Linked DNA regions of Ensifer sp. PDNC004. The protein of the gene in region 2 interacts with the protein of the main gene of each other region in a pairwise test. Links are inferred from orthologs where the notes say so. Each region holds a gene or a part of one and is shown on either strand. Other genes may lie near its edges. The genes, in order: ung and JVX98_RS23385.

Region 1 (9,202 bases), 240 kb from region 2 along the record:
ATCAGGCGTCCCACACCGCCGCCGCTCACAGGCCCGGCCTCGCGAGCGAGTTGAGCGCGGCCGCTGTCATGGCGCTGCCACCGAGGCGGCCGCGCACGATCGCAAAGGGAACGCCATAAGAATTTTCCGCCAGCGCATCCTTCGATTCCGCAGCACCGACGAAACCGACGGGCATGCCGAGGATTGCCGCCGGCTTCGGCGCGCCATCACGCAGCATTTCGAGCAGGAAGAACAGCGCCGTCGGTGCGTTGCCGATCGCGACCACCGAACCGGCCAGACGCTCGCTCCAGAGCTTCAGGGCTGCGGCGGAGCGCGTGTTGCCGATCTCGGCGGCGATCTCGGGCGTGCGCGGATCGCGCAGCGTGCAGATCACCTCGTTACCGGCCGGAAGACGTGCGCGGGTCACACCATGCGCAACCATCTCGGCATCGCAGAGGATCGGCGCACCGGCCTTCAACGCCGTACGGGCGGAGCTTACGAAATCGGGAGAAAACACGAACTGCCTGGTCGCCTCGACGGAGCCGCAGGCATGCACCATGCGCACCGCCAGATCCGCTTCCTCTTCGGAGAAGCGCGAAAGATCGGCCTCGGCGCGAATGATAGCGAAGGAACGCTCGTAGATGGCGTTGCCATCGCGAATGTAATCATACTCAGGCATGTCTATCCCTGTTCGAACGCTGCCGAGACGCGCGCAGCTCCGAGCCGTGTAAGACAGGACTGCGCCGATTCGCCAGCGTCTTTGTTTTGCCGCACCAGCCAGCCGAGCCGGGCAAGTGCGGATCCCATTCCATTCTCATCGGTGTAGGCGCTTGGCAAGCCATTGGCAGCCCCATTTACGACAAGCCCGTATCCTGATGGCGCACCGACGAACGTCAGTTCGGACGGCTTCGGCCGGGCGCAGCCCTTGGCGCAGCCGGAGAGATGCACGGTCAGTGACCCGTCGAGCAACTCCGGCGCCGCCTCGACGAGGCGCTCAGCCATGCCCTTGGTCTCCATCCGGCCGGACGCACAGCCCTTGCTGCCGGCGCAGGTGGCGATCGCGTTGCGGGGATCCTCTTCGGCAATGCGAAAACCGTGTGCCACCGCCAGGCCCTGCGCCATCGCCGCCGTCTCAGGGCGAAGGCCGAGCACGAAGAAGGCGTGCCCCGGCGCAAGCCGGATCGCGCGCGCACCAAGTTCCTGGACCTGAAGGAGGTAGGATGCCAGCGCGGCAGCCTCCACTTGAGCAAAGGCCAGACCGAGACCAAGAACGGTGTCGGCGCTACCTAGGGCGTGAATGCCGGGTATGGCAGCCGAACGCGGAACGGCCGGGCGTTCGCTCGATGCCTCACAGCGACAGAGCGCGCGGATGTCCGCCGGGTCCAGATCGCGCCCGCGCGCCGCCGCGCCCAGGCTCGCCAGTTTCTCGAGAATGGTGACCAGGGCCGGCACGACTGCGTCGCCGGTAAACGTCCCGACGATCGATGCCTTCGCCGCCGTGCCGCCAAGCGACAGAACCCAGGTCGCGCGCCCGGCAGTCGAAACCGCCTGAAGGCGAATGTCCGCAACCACGGCGCCAAGACCGAAGCGGCCGCCACTATCGATGACGACGGATAATTTGGGTGCAAGCTTCAACGGCACCTGGCGCGCGCGAAGCGCTTCGCGAAGCTCGCTGGCAATCGGCCGGGGGTCGGCGATCTCGTCCGGGTCGATGCCGGCGAGAGGCGGCACTTCGATCGCGAGCCCCTCGGTGATGGCGATCTCCGCATCGCCGATCGCCTGCGCCAGCATCGGCACGGACGCCGCGCTCAGGCCGCGAAGCTGCAGGTTTCCGCGCGCGGTGATCTCGATGATGCCGTTGCCGAGGCGCTCGGCAGCAGCGGCAAGTGCAATGATCTTCGGCAGCGTCAGACTGTCGTCCGTCGGCCTCAACCTGACGAGCAGGCCGTCGCCGGTCTGCATCGGCTCTGCCAAGGAAGGGCAGGCACCGCGGCGCATCGACGCGACAGTACCGGCATCTCCGGTCGATGGAAGGGCGCAGCTGGTCATCAAATCCGTCATCACGTGAGGCTCTCCTCCCTGAAGAAACCTCTTAAGACGCTATAACACAGCCGCAAACCTTGAGTGAGATCAAACACGACGCGGATCAGTACTTGCCGTCACTCGTCGAAGTCGGCGCCCTTGCGCAGGAGATAGATGTCCATGATCCATCCCATCTTCGCGCGCGCCGCCGCCCGCGTTTCAAGGATTCGGTCCTTCACCGCAGCCACGCGGCCGGAAATCACGATCTCATCCGGCGTGCCGAGATAGGCGCCCCAGAAGATCTCAGCGTCCGGATCGTCGATCCGCTGGAACGCCTGTTCGCCGTCGAGCATGACGACGGAGGTCTGGCTCTTTTGCGGAAAACTCTCGTGCAGCCGGCGCCCGGTGGTGATCTCCACCGGCTTGCCGACCAGGTTCAGCGGAATGCGGTGGCTGGCGCAGAGCGCCTGCAGGCTGGTGATCCCGGGAATGACGTCATAATCGAAGGCGACCTGACCGCGTGCCTTGACCCGCTCGACGATGCGAATGGTGCTGTCATAGAGCATCGGGTCACCCCAGACGAGAAACGCGCCAATTCCCTCGTTGCCCAACTCCTTCGAAAGAAGCCCTTCATAGATCGCGGCGATCTGCGCGTGCCAGTCGTCGACGCTGCCGTCATAGCTGACGCCCTCGGTGCGCCGCACCGGCACCGCGAACTCGACGGTGCGGCCGTCCTTGCGCGTGACGTAGCGGGCGCAGATGTCGCGACGCACGTCGGCAAGCTCGGTTTTCTTGGCGCCCTTGGTCGGAATGAAAAGCACGTCGGCGCGGTTGAGCGCATTGATGGCCTGCACGGTCATGTGTTCGGGATTGCCCGAACCGATGCCTATGATCAGAATTTTGCGCATGCCCGCCTCCGCCATTTCGTTCGGGCGTCTTAGGCGGATCTCCGCCGCCAAGGCAAGACCTCAGGGCGACGACGAAGCCGTCAATCACGCCAAGCCGTCAGTTGATGTCCGCAGCCGGATTCTCGGGCAGCCGCCAGTCGATCGGATCGTAGCCCTTGCTTTCAAGGAAGGCGTTGGCCTGGGAAAAATGCCGGCAGCCGAGAAAGCCGGAATGCGCCGAAAGCGGCGACGGATGCGGCGCCCTCAAGACCAGATGGCGTGAGCGGTCGACGAAGGCCGCCTTCTTCTGCGCATAGGAGCCCCAGAGCATGAAGACGACGGGATGCTCGGCCTCGTTGACCGCGCGGATGATCGCATCCGTGAACTTTTCCCAGCCGCGTCCCTGGTGTGACGCCGCATTGCCGCGCTCCACCGTCAGCACGCTGTTCAAAAGCAGCACGCCCTGTTTCGCCCAGCTTTCGAGGAAACCATGCCGCGCCGGCGGAATGCCGAGATCGGTGTTCAGCTCCTTGTAGATGTTGACGAGCGACGGCGGCGTCCGAACGCCGGGGCGCACACTGAAGCAGAGCCCATGCGCCTGGCCATCGCCGTGATAGGGATCCTGGCCGAGGATGACGACCCGCACCTTGTCGAGCGGCGTCAGATCGAGCGCGCGAAAATACTCAGGTCCCCGAGGAAAAATCTGCCGGCCCTCGTTCTTCTGGACCACCAGGAACTGCTTGAGGTCAGCCATGTAGCCGCTGGCAAATTCCGGTGCCAAGGCTTCCCTCCAGCTTTCTTCAAGCTTTACTGCCGTTTCCATCGCGCGTCCGCTCCATGTCAGAGGATCGAGGCCGCAATTTAGGCCGCTCGGACATCACCGCAAGCCCAATCGCGCCTGCCGCGGGAATGCTGCACGGGTTTTGCCTGCCGGCCGCAGGCACAGGGGTATTGCGCTAGCCCTTTTGAGGAGCATTGTATTTCAACAGATACAACGGTAATCAGGAGGCGATATCGTTGTATCCTTAGAGATATCACGCATCGTTGGAGGGAAATCGATGATCAAGAGAAGAGACTGGCTGAAGGGCCTGGCGCTGACGCTCGGCCTCGCCTGGGTCGGCGCAATCGTTCTGCCGGCGTCCGCGCAGGCCGAAGAGAAGGTGACGGTCTTTGCGGCTGCGAGCCTGAAGAACGCGCTCGATGCGATCAATGCCGAGTGGCAGAAGGAAAGCGGCAAGGAAACGACCGTTTCCTACGCGGCAAGCTCCGCGCTTGCCAAGCAGGTGGAACAGGGCGCGCCCGCCGACGTCTTCATCTCTGCCGACCTCGCCTGGATGGACTATCTCACTGAAAAGAAGCTGATCAAGGACGACACCCGCGCAAACCTGCTCGGCAACCGCATCGTGCTCGTGTCCGGCAAAAAGGATGCTGGCCCGGTCGAGATCAAGCAGGGCTTCGATCTCGCTGGCATCCTCGGTGACGGCCGCCTGGCCATGGGTGCGGTCGATTCCGTTCCGGCCGGCAAGTACGGCAAGGCAGCACTCGAAAAGCTCGACGCCTGGGAGGCCGTAGAGCCGAAGGTCGCCGGCGCCGAAAGCGTGCGTGCCGCCCTCCTGCTCGTCTCGCGCGGTGAGGCACCCTACGGCATCGTCTACCAGACCGACGCCGCAGCAGATCCGGGCGTCAAGGTCGTCGGCACCTTCCCGGAAGACAGCCATCCGCCGATCATCTACCCGATCGCCATCACGGCCGAGAGCAAGAGCCCCGATGCCGCCGCCTATGTCGACTTCGTCAAGTCGGCCAAGGCTGCAGAACTCTTCGAAAAGCAGGGCTTCACGGTCCTGAAGTAACCGACCTGAAATCGCGTCGGATCTCGGCTGTCCAGAGGCAGGCGAAGCATCTATCGTGACACGTCGCCCGCGCCCAAACGCGGGCGACGTTATCGTGTTTGAGAGGCAGCGGCGGCCTGAAGCGTACAGCTAAGTCTGACCGGCCTGGCATCGGGGAGCGACATCTGTTGGACTGGCTTGCAGTGAGCGAAGCGGAGTGGACGGCGATCCTCTTGAGCCTGCGCGTCGCAACCGTCGCGATGATCGGTAGCCTGCCTTTCGCCCTCGCTGTCGCCATGCTGCTTGCCCGCGGACGCTTCTGGGGCAAGACGCTGCTGAACGGCCTTGTCCATCTGCCGCTGATCCTGCCGCCCGTCGTCACCGGCTTCCTGCTGCTTCTGCTCTTCGGTCGCCGTGGCCCGCTCGGCGCCTTCTTCGCCGATTATTTCGGCCTGGTCTTTTCCTTCCGCTGGACCGGCGCGGCGCTCGCCTGCGCCGTCATGGCCTTTCCGCTGATGGTGCGCAGCATCCGCCTGTCGATCGAGGCGGTCGACCGCAAGCTCGAGGACGCGGCCACGACGCTCGGGGCGAGCCCGCTCTGGGTCTTCGCCACCGTCACCCTGCCGCTGATCATCCCCGGCATCATCGCCGGCATGATCATCGCCTTTGCCAAGGCGATGGGCGAATTCGGCGCAACGATCACCTTCGTCTCCAACATTCCCGGCGAAACGCAGACGCTCTCGGCTGCGATCTATACCTTCACCCAGGTGCCGGGCGGCGACGCCGGCGCCATGCGGCTGACGATCATTTCCGTCATCATTTCCATGGCCGCGCTGATCTTCTCCGAACTGCTGGCGACCTTTGCCGCGCGCCGGGTGGCGGCCCAATGAGCCTCACCGTCGAAGCCCGCCACCAGCTCGGTAATTTCGCGCTCGATGCCGCCTTTACTTCGGATGGCGGCGTGACCGCATTGTTCGGCCGGTCCGGCTCTGGCAAGACCTCGCTGATCAACATCATCGCCGGGCTCTTGAAGCCGGAAAGCGGCCGCGTGCTGCTTAACGGCGACGTCATCGCCGACAGCGAGAAGAGGATCTTCACGCCGGTGCACCGCCGCCGCTTCGGCTATGTCTTCCAGGAGGCGCGGCTCTTCCCGCACTTGAGCGTGCGCCGCAACCTCGCCTATGGCCGCTGGTTTGCGGGCAACGGCGGCTCGGGCGGAGACTTAACCCGCACCGTCGAGATGCTCGGCATCGGCCATCTGCTCGATCGCAGCCCGTCGGCTCTATCCGGCGGCGAAAGGCAGCGCGTGGCGATCGGCCGGGCCCTGCTTGCGGCACCGCGGCTGCTGCTGATGGACGAACCGCTCGCCGCCCTCGACGAGGCGCGCAAGGCCGAGATCCTGCCCTATCTCGAGCGGCTGCGCGACGACGCCGGTATCCCGATCGTCTATGTCAGCCACTCCATCAGCGAAGTCTCCCGGCTGGCACGGCGCGTCGTGGTGCTCGAAAACGGCCGGGTGACCGCGTCCGGTGCAGCGGCCGAAGTGTTGAGCACACCCGCCGCCACGCTTGCCACCGGCCGGCGCGAGGCCGGCGTCCTCTTGGAGGGCGAGGTCGAGGGAACCGATCCGGCTCACGAACTGACGACGGTGCGCGTCGGACGGGAACGGCTGCGCATCGCCGGTGTCAGCGCCACGCCCGGAGGCAGGCTCCGCCTGCACATCGCCGCCCGCGACGTCATGCTGGCGACGTCGAGACCAGTGGAGATCAGCGCGCTCAATGTACTCGAAGGGCGCATACTGACGCTGACATCGGAGGACGATGGCAGCGTGGATGTCCGGGTGACTTGCGGTGATGCGACCATTGCCGCCCGCATCACCCGCTTTTCGCGGGACGTGCTGCAGCTTGTTCCCGGCAAGACCGTCTATGCCGTCATCAAGTCGGTGGCGATCGATCACTAGAGCGTGGTGCGTTCATGGGAACGCACCAAGGACGTCCTAGGCTTTTTGGGAAACAACAGGTGCCGTATCGGACGGTGGTGTATCGCTGCTCCGAACACTTTCGAGCCAGGCGAGATCATCGGCAATCACCGCCTGCGCCTTCTCTTCCATTTCGCGGTAGCGACGGATGAGCTCTTCGCCGAACGCCGTCAGCGCCGCCCCGCCACCCTGCTTGCCGCCTCGCTGCGATTCAACCGAAGGCTCGCGGAACATCCGGTTCAAGGCATCGACCAGCAGCCAGGCGCGGCGGTACGACATGTCCATCGCCCGCCCGGCAGCGGAGATGGAGCCGGTCTCGCGGATCAGTTCGAGCAACAGGATCTTGCCGCGGCCGAGCCGATCGGCGGGCGGAAAATCGATGCGCAGGACGGGGCGAAGATCGGGGCGGCGTTCACTCATGCGGGCAAGCATAGAAGCTCCAGGCGGAAACCGGAAGTCCGCCCGGTGGCAAGGCGAACCGGCTTTCCCAAACAAAGTGAGCCGGCAAACCACGCGCTTTCGATCCTTAGCCAGATTGCAGGTCTTGATCTCGCGGCGGCGGCATGCACCGATGACTGCGATACTTCCCTGCCCGAAAGTGCCCCCATGCCTGGCCCCACACTCGATCTCATCGCCACAGACACCACCTTGCCCGCCAAGGCCGACGTCGTCATCGTCGGCGGCGGCATCATCGGCGTCTGCACCGCGCTCTTCCTCGCCGAGCGCGGCATCGATGTCGTGCTCTGTGAGAAGGGTATGCCCGGAGCCGAGCAATCGAGCCGCAACTGGGGCTGGGTGCGGGTCATGGGCCGCGACGAGCGCGAAATCCCGCTGGCGATCGAGGCGCTGAAGATCTGGGACACGCTCGACGCCCGCGTCTGCGGCGAGACCGGCTTTCGCCGCAGCGGCATTCTTTACATCTCCGAGAACGAGCGCGACGTCGCCAACCGAGACGCCTGGCTTGCCATGGCAAGGCCCTACGGTGTCGATAGCGTACAACTCGGCTCCGACACGACAGAAGCGATGATGCCGGGTACAGCGATCCGCTACCCAGGCGGGCTCTTCACGCCGAGCGACGGCCGGGCCGAACCGCAAAAGGCCGTGCCTGCCATCGTCGCTGGCGCCCGCCGCGCCGGTGCCAAAGTTCTTACAGGCTGCGCCGTGCGCGGCGTCGAGAAGGCTGCCGGGCGGATTTCCGCCGTCGTGACCGAGAGGGGCCGCATCGAGACGTCGACCATCATCGTCGCCGGTGGCGCCTGGTCGAGGCTGTTCCTCAAAGGCCTCGGCATAAGATTGCCGCAGCTGAAAGTTCGCAACACGGTGTTGAGAACCGGCCCGGTCTCGGGCGGTCCGGAGGGGGCTGGTGCAACCGCGACCTATGCCTATCGCAAGCGCCTCGACGGCGGCTACACGATTGCCGATGGCGCCGCCAATCTGCACGCGATCGTGCCCGACAGCTTTGCCTTCTTCCGCGATTTCCAGCCGGCACGAAAAGCGGAGGGCGATGCCGTGCAGGTGGGCCTGAGCGCCCAGAGCTGGAACGAGCTATTCGAGATCGGCACCGTGCCCCTCGACCGGCCCGGCGCCTTCGAGCGTCACCGCGTGCTCGATCCCAATCCGGATTCGCGCCGCGCCCTGCATGCGCTCGATGCGGCCGCCAAGGCCTTGCCCTTGCTGCGCGAAACCAAGGTGCAGCAGATCTGGGCCGGCCTGATCGACGTGACGCCCGATGCCGTGCCCGTCATCTCGCCCGCCGAGACCGTTCCGGGCCTCATGATCGCAACGGGCTTTTCCGGCCACGGTTTCGGCATTGGCCCCGGCGCCGGCCACCTCGTCGCAGACCTCGTGACCGGCGCAGAACCGATCGTCGATCCGACGCCGTTCCGGCTCTCGCGCTTCCTCGATGGAACGCCGATCACCATCGCCCCGCCGGTCTGACCGCCGTCGCCGGCGGATAGCCGCGAAAGAAAATTACCGGCAATGGCCGACGGGAAGATGTCCGACACAACGCGTGGGCGCACTCCCGGCAGGATTCTATCTTTCTTCGCCTGCCCCTGCCCCGCGACACGGAAAGACCTTCATAAGCCCCGGAACTCGTGGCAGTCTGTGAGCATTCCCGTTGGGAGAGCGGGGGCTTTTAGGAGGAGTCTGTGCAGACCTTAGGCGGAGGAGCCTTGCCGGTCACATTGCACGTCCTCGTACACCTCAGGCCCATCGTTGTCCCGACCCAGAGCATTTCCAGCAAGGGCCCTAGCGCCCCTGCGTCCGGAAATGCGTGAGAACAGAAAAGAGGAGCGGTTCGACTGGAACCGCTCTTGACTGGTGCACTGCGCACTCCGGAGGAGGCCGGAAACCGCATGAGCGATCTCAATCGACTTAGCCTGCATGTCCCCGAACCCGCCGTTCGGCCCGGTGGCCAGCCGGATTTCTCCAACGTCAAGATCCCGAAGGCCGGCTCCGTGCCGCGCCCGGAGGTGGACATCGCGCCGGAAGAAATGCGCGACCTC
Region 2 (9,328 bases):
GGAACGACGAGGCAGGCGCCCTCTGGCTCTCGCGTCTGACGGCGCATTTTCCGCGCTCGATCTGGATCAACCCCGTGCCCGAACAGCACTGGAGTTACACCCAGTCGATCGGCATGGTGAAGAGCCTGTTCGAGGGGCGGATGTTTCCTTTGACGCTCGCTGGCCTTCAGGATGCGACCAAGCAGCTGTCGCGTTGAACGCGCCACGAAAATCTTGAGCGCCGTGTGCCTTTGAACAGACGCCAGGGTCGCCGTAGCGCTTTGAATGGCTTGCATGTTTTCGTGCCGGCAGCGGAGACGATTTAACGGCACGTGCAGTGAGAATTCCAGTTGCCGCGCTCTTTGAAATGACGCAGGTTGCTGCGATCGCGAAGAGGGGAGTAAGCGGTGAACATGCATCAGAACACGGAAATCTTCGGCCACCTGCCATCCGGCGAGCCGGTCCATCGTGTGGTGCTTTCCGGTGGCGGCCTCACCGCGCATGTGCTCACCTGGGGTTCGGTGATCCAGGACCTGCGCCTGGAAGGCCACGAGCCGCCGCTGGTGCTCGGCTTCACCGATCTCGAAAGCTATCTCGCCCATTCGCCCTATCTCGGCGCTACGCCCGGCCGCTGCGCCAATCGCATCGGCAACGGCCGCTTCACGCTCGATGGCGAGGCCTACCAGCTCGAATTGAACGAGAAGGGCGTCACGCATCTGCACGGTGGCAGCGACAATATCGGCAAGCGCAACTGGACGATCGTTCGGCACACGCCCGACAGCGTCACGCTCGCCATTACCGACCCGGATGGTCGCGCCGGCTATCCCGGCAATTGCAAGGTTACCTGCACCTACCAGCTGAAGCCCGGCGGTGTCCTGAGCGTCGTCTACGAGAGCGAAACCGACCGAGCGACGCTCGCCAATGTCTGCCAGCACAGCTATTTCAATCTCGACGGCAGCGCCGACGCCCTCGGCCACGACATCATGATCGCCGCCGACCACTATCTGCCGACCACCGAACGCCAGGTGCCGACGGGTGCGATCCTTGCCGTCGAAGGCACCGCCTTCGATCTCAGGGAGATGACGCGGCTCAGCCGCCAGACCGAAGGCGAGCGCGTCGCCTACGATCATAATTTCTGCCTTTCGAACGAACGCATGGTGAAACATTCGGTGGCGCTTGCCCGCAGCATCGATTCGGGCGTCACGATGGAAGTGCTGACGACCGAGCCCGGCGTGCAGCTCTATACCGGCGCAAAGCTGAACATCCCCGTCCCCGGCCTCGAAGGCCGCCGCTACGGCGCCTTTGCCGGCTTCTGCCTGGAAACACAGATCTGGCCGGACGCGATCAACCATGCCGGCTTCCCGAACGCCGTGCTGCGCCCGGGCGAGACCCGCCGGCAGGAAACGGACTACGTGTTCATGAAGAGCTGAGCGCGGAAGCGCCAGCCGGCTTCACCAACAAAGGCAAAACGCAAAGGAGCCGTCTCGGCGGTCCGAACCACATGGTGCGGACTCGCACTAACGGCGCATGCAATGCCTGACGGCAAATGCCGTTTCATTCCAGAAATGGCTGTGAAATGAAGTGGTTGGGAGAAATTGGAGCGGGTGAGGCGATTCGAACGCCCGACCCCAACCTTGGCAAACTAGGAATTGCACGTTTCGCGCGTTACGCGAAAATATCATCCCATTCACCACGATACATTAAATTGCGCCATCTCACGCAGGCACCTGAGTTAGCCGTTTCGAATTGAGCGGTAACCCAACGGATTGCGGCGAACTAGTTCTAAAACGAGTGATGGTGACCGGGCGGTGACCACAGTTGTGGTTGATTCGTTCATCACTCGAAAGGCTGTACTGTTTCCTTTCAGTAACGCCTGTTGCGCCCATTACCGGTTTCCCGAATGAAGCACTCCGTTCCGGCCGGGATATTTCGCCCTAGGATTCTGGCGCCAACAAAACTCGACCGCAACAGGGATTCGCCATTTTCTCGCGATCCGGTCGACTTCCTTCCAAGCATCGGATGCTGACTGACCCTGTACCGAAATGCCAAGGTCGGCGTGGTATCTGAAGCCCTCGCCCTCGAACTTCGCCGCCTTTGACGAGACGCCTAACTCGCGAACCAGTTCGTCGCCCTCCAAACCTTTCGCTTTCACCTGCGCGATCATCGTCAACAGGATGGAGGACCAGCGTGGATTGGGAACAGCCTTACCGTTGACCGTAGCCACGAGGGGCTTCGTAAACGCGAGGCCCGGATCAGAATCGAACTGCATTACGCCATCGCTGGCGACATTTATATCCTCATCGGGCTCGCCGTCCCGTTCCATTCCCAGCTGCTCCATAACCTCCTTTACAACGCGCTCGATGGTTTCGCTGGGTGTCTTCATCCCGAACCAAGTCGCGATGGATTTAAGATCCGCGAAGGTGGCATCGTTGATTCTGACAACTGGCATGAAGGTCTCCACCGTGGATGACAGGAAATCAATGTTACATATCATCTACCGGTGGTCAATCAGAATATGTTACATGCTTCTGACTGACCCCTAGGCTAAATCCCCGAACGTGATTGAACCTAAGTCACGTCCAATGGCAGTGGCCCGCAGAGAACCAGTGAGAAAGACACCGGCGTAGTGGTGATAGGCATGACCCACAGAAATCTAACTAGCCAAGTCGCTCAGTATAAACTACCTTGCGTTGAATCAATGACTTGGCAGGCTGCAATGAGAGATCATAGCGAACGTGACGTATGCACAAAGCTTGTGACGCCCGCGCTCGTAAGTGCCGGATGGGATTTGCATAAACAAATCAGAGAAGAGGTAACCTTAACCGCTGGTCGAATCGTGGTTCGCGGAAGACTCACCGCGCGCGGTAAGCAAAAGCGGGCAGACTATGTCCTCTACCACAAGCCTAACATTCCAATCGCCGTGATCGAGGTTAAGGATGCCACGCACAATGTAGGGTCTGGAATGCAGCAAGCGCTGGAATATGCGGATATGATTGGCGCGCCCTTCGCCTTTGCGACCAACGGCAAAGGATTTGTGTTTCATGACAAGACCTCAGCCGATGGACGCCTAGAGCGTGAAATTGCACTCCACGACATCCCCTCGCCAAACCAGTTGTGGTCCCGTTATGTCGCATGGAAAGGCATTGCCGCTCCAAAGCGTAACCTCCTCGATCAAGACTATTTCGATGATGGTTCCGACAAAGCGCCGCGCTATTACCAAACTCTGGCAGTCAATCGCGTCATTGAGGAAATCGCTAAGGGGAAGGACCGGCTTCTGCTCGTGATGGCGACAGGAACCGGGAAAACCTACACGGCCTTTCAGATCATTTGGAGGCTGTGGAAGGCCGGCGCCAAGAAGCGCATTTTGTTCCTCGCAGACCGGAACATTCTCGTAGATCAAACCAAGACGAACGACTTCAAGCCCTTTGGTGGGGCGATGACGAAGATCAGTAATCGCCAAGCGGACAAGTCGTATGAGATCTATCTATCACTATACCAGGCGGTGACTGGTACGGACGATGCGGCGAACATCTACAAGCAGTTCTCGCCTGATTTTTTCGATCTCGTGATCATCGACGAATGTCACCGTGGCAGCGCTGCAGCGGACTCTGCTTGGCGCGAGATACTCGAGTATTTTTCTAGCGCGGCTCAGATTGGCCTCACCGCTACACCCAAGGAAACGAAGGACGTTTCCAACGTCGATTACTTCGGTGAACCGGTCTACACCTACTCGCTACGTCAGGGGATCGAAGATGGCTTCCTCGCTCCCTACAAGGTCATCCGTTACGATCTGGATAAGGACCTCACTGGATACAGGCCCGAAGCAGGTACGGTCGATCGATATGGACACGAGGTGCTCGACAGAATCTACAATCAACGGGACTTCGATCGTACACTCGTTCTCGATCAACGTACGAAGTTGGTCGCCGCAAAGATCACCGAGTTTCTGAAGGCAACGAACCGCTTCGACAAGACCATCGTGTTCTGTGAAGACACGGAGCATGCTGAACGTATGCGGCAAGAGCTTACGAATGCGAATGCCGATTTGGTCGCAGAGAATCATCGTTACGTTATGCGGATCACCGGTGATGACCCCTTGGGCAAAGCGGAGCTCGACAATTTCATCGATCCGAAAGCCAAGTATCCTGTGATTGCAACGACTTCGAAGCTGCTGACTACCGGCGTGGACGCCAAAACCTGCAAGCTAATCGTCTTGGACCAACGCATCCAGTCCATGACCGAATTCAAGCAGATTATCGGTCGCGGCACACGCATTGATGAAGAGCACGGCAAAAAATTTTTCACGATAATGGACTTCAAGCGGGCGACTGAGCTTTTCGCTGATCCCGACTTCGATGGCGATCCCGTCCAGATTTACGAGCCCGGCGAAAACGACTCGCCGCTTCCGCCCGATGGAAATGAGGCGCCTGCAACACCTAAAGGAGGGTTCGGCGAGGAAGAACAACCGTCGATCATCGATGGGTCGGACGGCGATCTTCCGCCAGAACCGCTGCGCAAATTCTACGTTGACGGTGTGGAGGTCATCGTGTTGTCGAAGCGGGTCCAATATCTTGGGCCAGGCGGCAAACTGATCACAGAATCGCTGCGCAGCTACGCGCAGAAGACATTGCAGAAGGATTACAAGACGCTGGGCGAATTCCTACGGCGCTGGTCCAGTGCAGAGAAAAAGCAGGCGATCATTGAGGAGCTGGAAGCCTTGGGCGTTTCGCTAGAAGGGCTACGGGAAGAGGTCAGAAACGGCGATGCCTTCAGTTCCTTCGACCTACTCTGCCATGTGGCTTATGGCCAGCCGCCGCTTACGCGCAAAGAACGCGTCGAGAAGGTGAAGAAACGCAATTACTTCGCGAAATACGAGGGTAAAGCCCGCTCTGTTCTAGAGGCGTTGCTAGATAAATACGCCGACGACGACTTCGCGCCATTAGAAAACGCTCGCGTGCTGCAGCTTAAGCCCTTTGATCAAATCGGCACTCCGGTTGAGATCATGAAGGGTGTTTTCGGCGGCAAATCAGCTTATGAAGCCGCCATCAAAGACTTGCAGGCGGAATTGTATCGTGAAGGGGCGTAACGCGTGACCAACGTTTCGGGTGTCATCAAATCGATCCAGGACATCATGCGCAAGGATGCGGGCGTTGATGGAGACGCGCAGCGCATTGGTCAGCTTGTCTGGATGTTCTTCCTAAAGATCCTGGATGATCAAGAAGACTCGCTCATGCTGTTGAGCGACGACTATCGCTCACCCATCCCGGCACATCTGCGCTGGTCTGCGTGGGCCAGCAATCCAGAGGGCATCACCGGAGATGCGCTGCTCGATTTCATCAACAACCAGCTTTTTCCGAAACTGAAGAATCTCACTCTCGATGGACCCGAGCGTGACCGTGCGATCGTCATCCGCTCAGCCTTCGAGGATGCTTACAACTACATGAAAAATGGCACGTTGATCCGCCAAGTGATCAACAAGATCAACGATATCGATTTCAATAACACGGGCGATAAGCACGCGTTCGGCGACGTATACGAACAGATCCTGAAAGACCTGCAAAGCGCCGGGAACGCAGGTGAATTCTATACGCCCCGCGCCGTCACCCAATTCATGGTCGACATGCTCGATCCGAAGCTGGACGAACTGGTTCTTGATCCCGCCTGTGGCACCGGCGGCTTTCTGGCCCATGTAATGGATCACAAGAGCGACCACTATGTGCAGTCCGTCGAAGATGCGAAGACGGTTCAGGAGAGCATTCTCGGCGTAGAGAAAAAAGCACTGCCGCATCTACTTTGCGTCACCAACATGATGCTGCACGGAATCGAGTCACCGATCAACATCGAGCATGACAACACGCTTGCAACAGCGCTCAAGGATCACAAGTGGCGCGGCAAGATCGATGTCATCATCACCAACCCGCCCTTCGGTGGCACGGAGGAGGACGGAATCGAAAAAAACGTGCCCCAGGCCTTCCAGACGCGTGAGACCGCGGATCTTTTTTTGGTGCTGATCATCGAGCTCCTAAAGGACAACGGCCGTGCAGCCGTGGTTCTGCCTGACGGCACGCTGTTCGGTGAGGGCATCAAGACGCGCATCAAGGAAAAGCTCATGACCGAGTGCAACCTGCACACCATCGTCCGCCTGCCCAACGGTGTGTTCAACCCTTACACGGGCATTAAGACGAACCTCCTCTTCTTTGAAAAAGGCAAACCAACTGAAGAGGTCTGGTTTTACGAGCACACCTATCCGGAAGGCTATAAGAGCTACTCCAAAACAAAACCAATGCGGATCGAAGAGTTCGAAGGTGAGAATTCCGAGAAGGCCTGGTGGGGTGATCTGACCACCCGAACAGGTCGCAAAGAGAACGACAGCGCCTGGAAGGTCAGCGCCGCCGAGATCAGAGCCAACGGGTACAACCTCGACATTGCCAATCCGCATCGCAGGGAAGAAGGGCACAAGGACCCAACCGAACTTCTGGGCGAGTGGCAGGAAGCCCGCGCACAATTGGCCGCCACACAGGAAAGCCTGAAGGCCATCCTGACCGCAGCACTCGGCAAGACGACGGCAGCGTGACGCCATGCACGCTAATGTTTTTCTGAAACATTTCGCTCCGCTAACATCCGGTCCCGGTGGTGTCCAAGATCTCCGGGACCTAGTGCTGCAACTTGCAGTCAGAGGGAAATTAACCTCCACATCTTCGGATGACGACAACATTCTGAGCCATTTGAGTCGCGCCGATGATTTCGTTTCTGCTGATATTGCAAGCGGAGTCGGCGCGAAACGAAAAGAGATTGAGTTCGACTTGAGTACGCCGCCGTTTGAGATTCCAAGTTCTTGGCAATGGGTACGGCTCGATACGATCGCCAGCTATATTCAGAGGGGGAAAAGTCCTACTTACGCCGACAGCGGCAGTATAAAGATCATCTCCCAAAAATGTATCCAATGGACAGGGTTTGCCGATCAGCCATGTAGGTGGCTAGACGCCGATGCGTTCAAAAAATTCGGGCGAGAACGGATAATACGAGACGGCGATCTCCTTTGGAATTCAACCGGAACTGGCACGATCGGCCGTATAATCAATTTCGATGGCGCTCCGTTCGGAGAGCAGATTTTTGTCGCAGATAGCCACGTAACAGTAGTCCGGCTTGCATTGGGCGATCCGAAATATGTTTGGTGCTGTCTCGCTTCGCCAGACGTACAGCGTACGCTGGAGTCTGATGCCTCGGGATCGACAAACCAGGTCGAACTATCAACTAGCTATGTTCGCAATACTTGGGTGCCCTTCCCACCTCTCGCTGAGCAGAAGCGCATTGTTGCCAAGGTCGGTGAACTCATGGCGCTATGCGATACGCTGGAGGAGCGACGGGATAGAGCAATCAGCCTCAAGCGCGCCACCGCAGCCTCAGCTTTGATTGATCTGAACGAAGCGAACACCGCTGAAGCGACCGCCGAGCGTTGGGACAGAATTGCCCCAAGATTTAGTGAGCTGTTCGATGAACTTGAGACGATCGAGGCACTGAGAGGGACTATCCTGGATCTGGTAACAAAGGGGAGGTTCTCGAACGGAGCAGCTTCAAGTGTAAATCAATACGAAGCCATTCGCTCTCGGATCGAGGATCGAGTAGCCCAGAAAAAGATCCGCAAACCAAAGCAAACGAGTGGCTTTTGCACTGACACGCTTGCGCCTCTCCCGGACGGATGGCGTTGGGTGCAGTTGGGAGATCTCTGCTGGTCAGTAACCGATGGACCGCACTTTTCGCCAAAATACGTGGATGCAAAAATTGGTGTTCCCTTTATTTCTACCCGCAATATCGTTTCCGGTAAGCTTGATTTCTCCGGTTGCAAATTCATCAGTCGTTTAGACCATGAGGAGTTTTCTAGAAGAACAAAGCCGGAGCATGGTGATTTATTATACACCAAAGGCGGGACCACGGGGGTAGCTGCAGTAAATCGATCAGATAAAGAATTCAGCGTTTGGGTTCACATCGCGGTTCTTAAGTTCGATCATGATTTGATCGTCCCTGAATATTTAGCTTATACCCTGAACAGCCCGCGCTGTTACAAACAAAGTCAAGAGTTCACCCAGGGAATAGGGAATAGGGACCTTGGGCTAACTCGCCTAATCAACATTATACTTCCGCTCCCGCCGGTCGCCGAGCAAAAACGCATTGTCGCCAGGATCGATGAGCTGATGGCGTTGTGCGATCTGCTGGAAGAACAGGTGCGCGAGGGCGAACGGCTGAATACAGAATTACTGGCGTCGCTGGTCCATACCTTAAGCGCGAGCGGGCCCGAAGGCGGCAATGGGCCTCGCTTGCTAGAACCAGTTACGGGTGAGGGAGCCGTTAGCTTCAAAAGCATCAAGGCGCCCCCTGCCAACGTGGTAAACCGTTTAAACAACCGAAACGATCCGCGCACGACCAAGATTGCCGCTGGTGGCGATGAGCACTTGCTCGCTCGCTCAGCTGACGTTGACAGCAAGTTCAAGGAGGCTGTGCTGGTCGGTGCTATCGTGAAGGCGTTTTTCGAGGCCGGCGGCGAGCCCATCGGTAACTTCCGTCTGCAAAAAGCTGTATATTTCGCTCGACGTCACAGTGGCGAGCATGCGCTCAACCGCGAGTTCGCTCGCAAGGCAGCAGGCCCCTACAACCCTTCCATGAAGCATTCCGGCGGCATAGCAATTGCCAAACAGAAGAACTGGCTACGCGAAGCTCGTGGACGCTATGGCTTCGGCCACGTGCCGGGCGGTGCGGCCGCAGAGATGAAGGAGTGGATCGATACCTATGCCTATGGTGAGATTGCCGGTTGGGTCGCAGACCAGTTCCGCTTCAAGAAAAACGAGGACTGGGAAACTCTCGCCACTGTCGACTATGCCATCGAGCACATGCGTTCACTTGGCGTAGAGCCTAACGCAAGCAAGGTCCTCGACTACATTCGTGCAGATGATGAGTGGCGCCCGAAAATCGAGAAGCTCGGATTGACAGAATTCAGCATTCAATCCGCCATTATTGAAATCAAAGCACTGTTCGAGGCGTAAGATGCCGACACATTCGACTTCCATCTCCTGGTGTGAGGAAGACCGGCACGCGACATATCATCAGCATAAGTCATTCAATAATTGGTTGGATGAAAAGGGAGAAGATGCTGAGAAAGTTCTTGAACGATACGGATTGCTGAATATCGCAACGCCCAGCAAAGCTTTATTTGCAGGCGATCCAACGGCCTACGAACTAGAGATCGATCGTCATTTTCAGGAGAAGCGTGATTTCGCACTTGGCGCTGACTCCTTCGATGATCTGTGGTTTCGAAAGAACAAAGCGCATTTCAACCAACTGATTGAGCACCTGA

The links.
Region 1: the proteins of JVX98_RS23385 (region 2) and ung interact in binary tests that used the Escherichia coli proteins (3 or more experiments, as listed by UniProt). The link is inferred for Ensifer sp. PDNC004 from one-to-one orthologs.

What each region holds. Positions count from the first base shown.
Region 1 is NZ_CP070353.1:3,356,679-3,365,880, reverse strand. Bases 1,860-4,729 are described here. They hold ung (uracil-DNA glycosylase), read right to left. Parts: upstream 3,712-4,729; coding sequence 3,007-3,711; downstream 1,860-3,006. Other genes in these bases: modA (molybdate ABC transporter substrate-binding protein), read left to right, coding at 3,947-4,729; cobF (precorrin-6A synthase (deacetylating)), read right to left, coding at 2,139-2,909; cobG (precorrin-3B synthase), read right to left, coding at 1,860-2,028. Also shown: JVX98_RS24480 (precorrin-2 C(20)-methyltransferase), read right to left, coding at 1-29; JVX98_RS24475 (precorrin-8X methylmutase), read right to left, coding at 26-658; more of cobG, read right to left, coding at 661-1,859; more of modA, read left to right, coding at 4,730-4,738; modB (molybdate ABC transporter permease subunit), read left to right, coding at 4,906-5,607; modC (molybdenum ABC transporter ATP-binding protein), read left to right, coding at 5,604-6,677; JVX98_RS24440 (winged helix-turn-helix domain-containing protein), read right to left, coding at 6,714-7,115; JVX98_RS24435 (FAD-binding oxidoreductase), read left to right, coding at 7,302-8,633; JVX98_RS24430 (3-methyl-2-oxobutanoate dehydrogenase (2-methylpropanoyl-transferring) subunit alpha), read left to right, coding at 9,053-9,202. UniProt on the Escherichia coli protein: Excises uracil residues from the DNA which can arise as a result of misincorporation of dUMP residues by DNA polymerase or due to deamination of cytosine.
Region 2 is NZ_CP070353.1:3,121,932-3,131,259, reverse strand. What follows is about bases 4,315-7,310. They hold JVX98_RS23385 (class I SAM-dependent DNA methyltransferase), read left to right. Parts: upstream 4,315-5,068; coding sequence 5,069-6,553; downstream 6,554-7,310. Other genes in these bases: JVX98_RS23380 (restriction endonuclease subunit S), read left to right, coding at 6,636-7,310; hsdR (EcoAI/FtnUII family type I restriction enzme subunit R), read left to right, coding at 4,315-5,065. Also shown: JVX98_RS23405 (VWA domain-containing protein), read left to right, coding at 1-197; JVX98_RS23400 (aldose epimerase family protein), read left to right, coding at 393-1,409; JVX98_RS23395 (T4SS efffector SepA family protein), read right to left, coding at 1,865-2,428; more of hsdR, read left to right, coding at 2,696-4,314; more of JVX98_RS23380, read left to right, coding at 7,311-9,017; JVX98_RS23375 (SIR2 family protein), read left to right, coding at 9,019-9,328. UniProt on the Escherichia coli protein: The subtype gamma methyltransferase (M) subunit of a type I restriction enzyme. The M and S subunits together form a methyltransferase (MTase) that methylates A-2 on the top and A-3 on the bottom strand of the sequence 5'-AACN(6)GTGC-3'.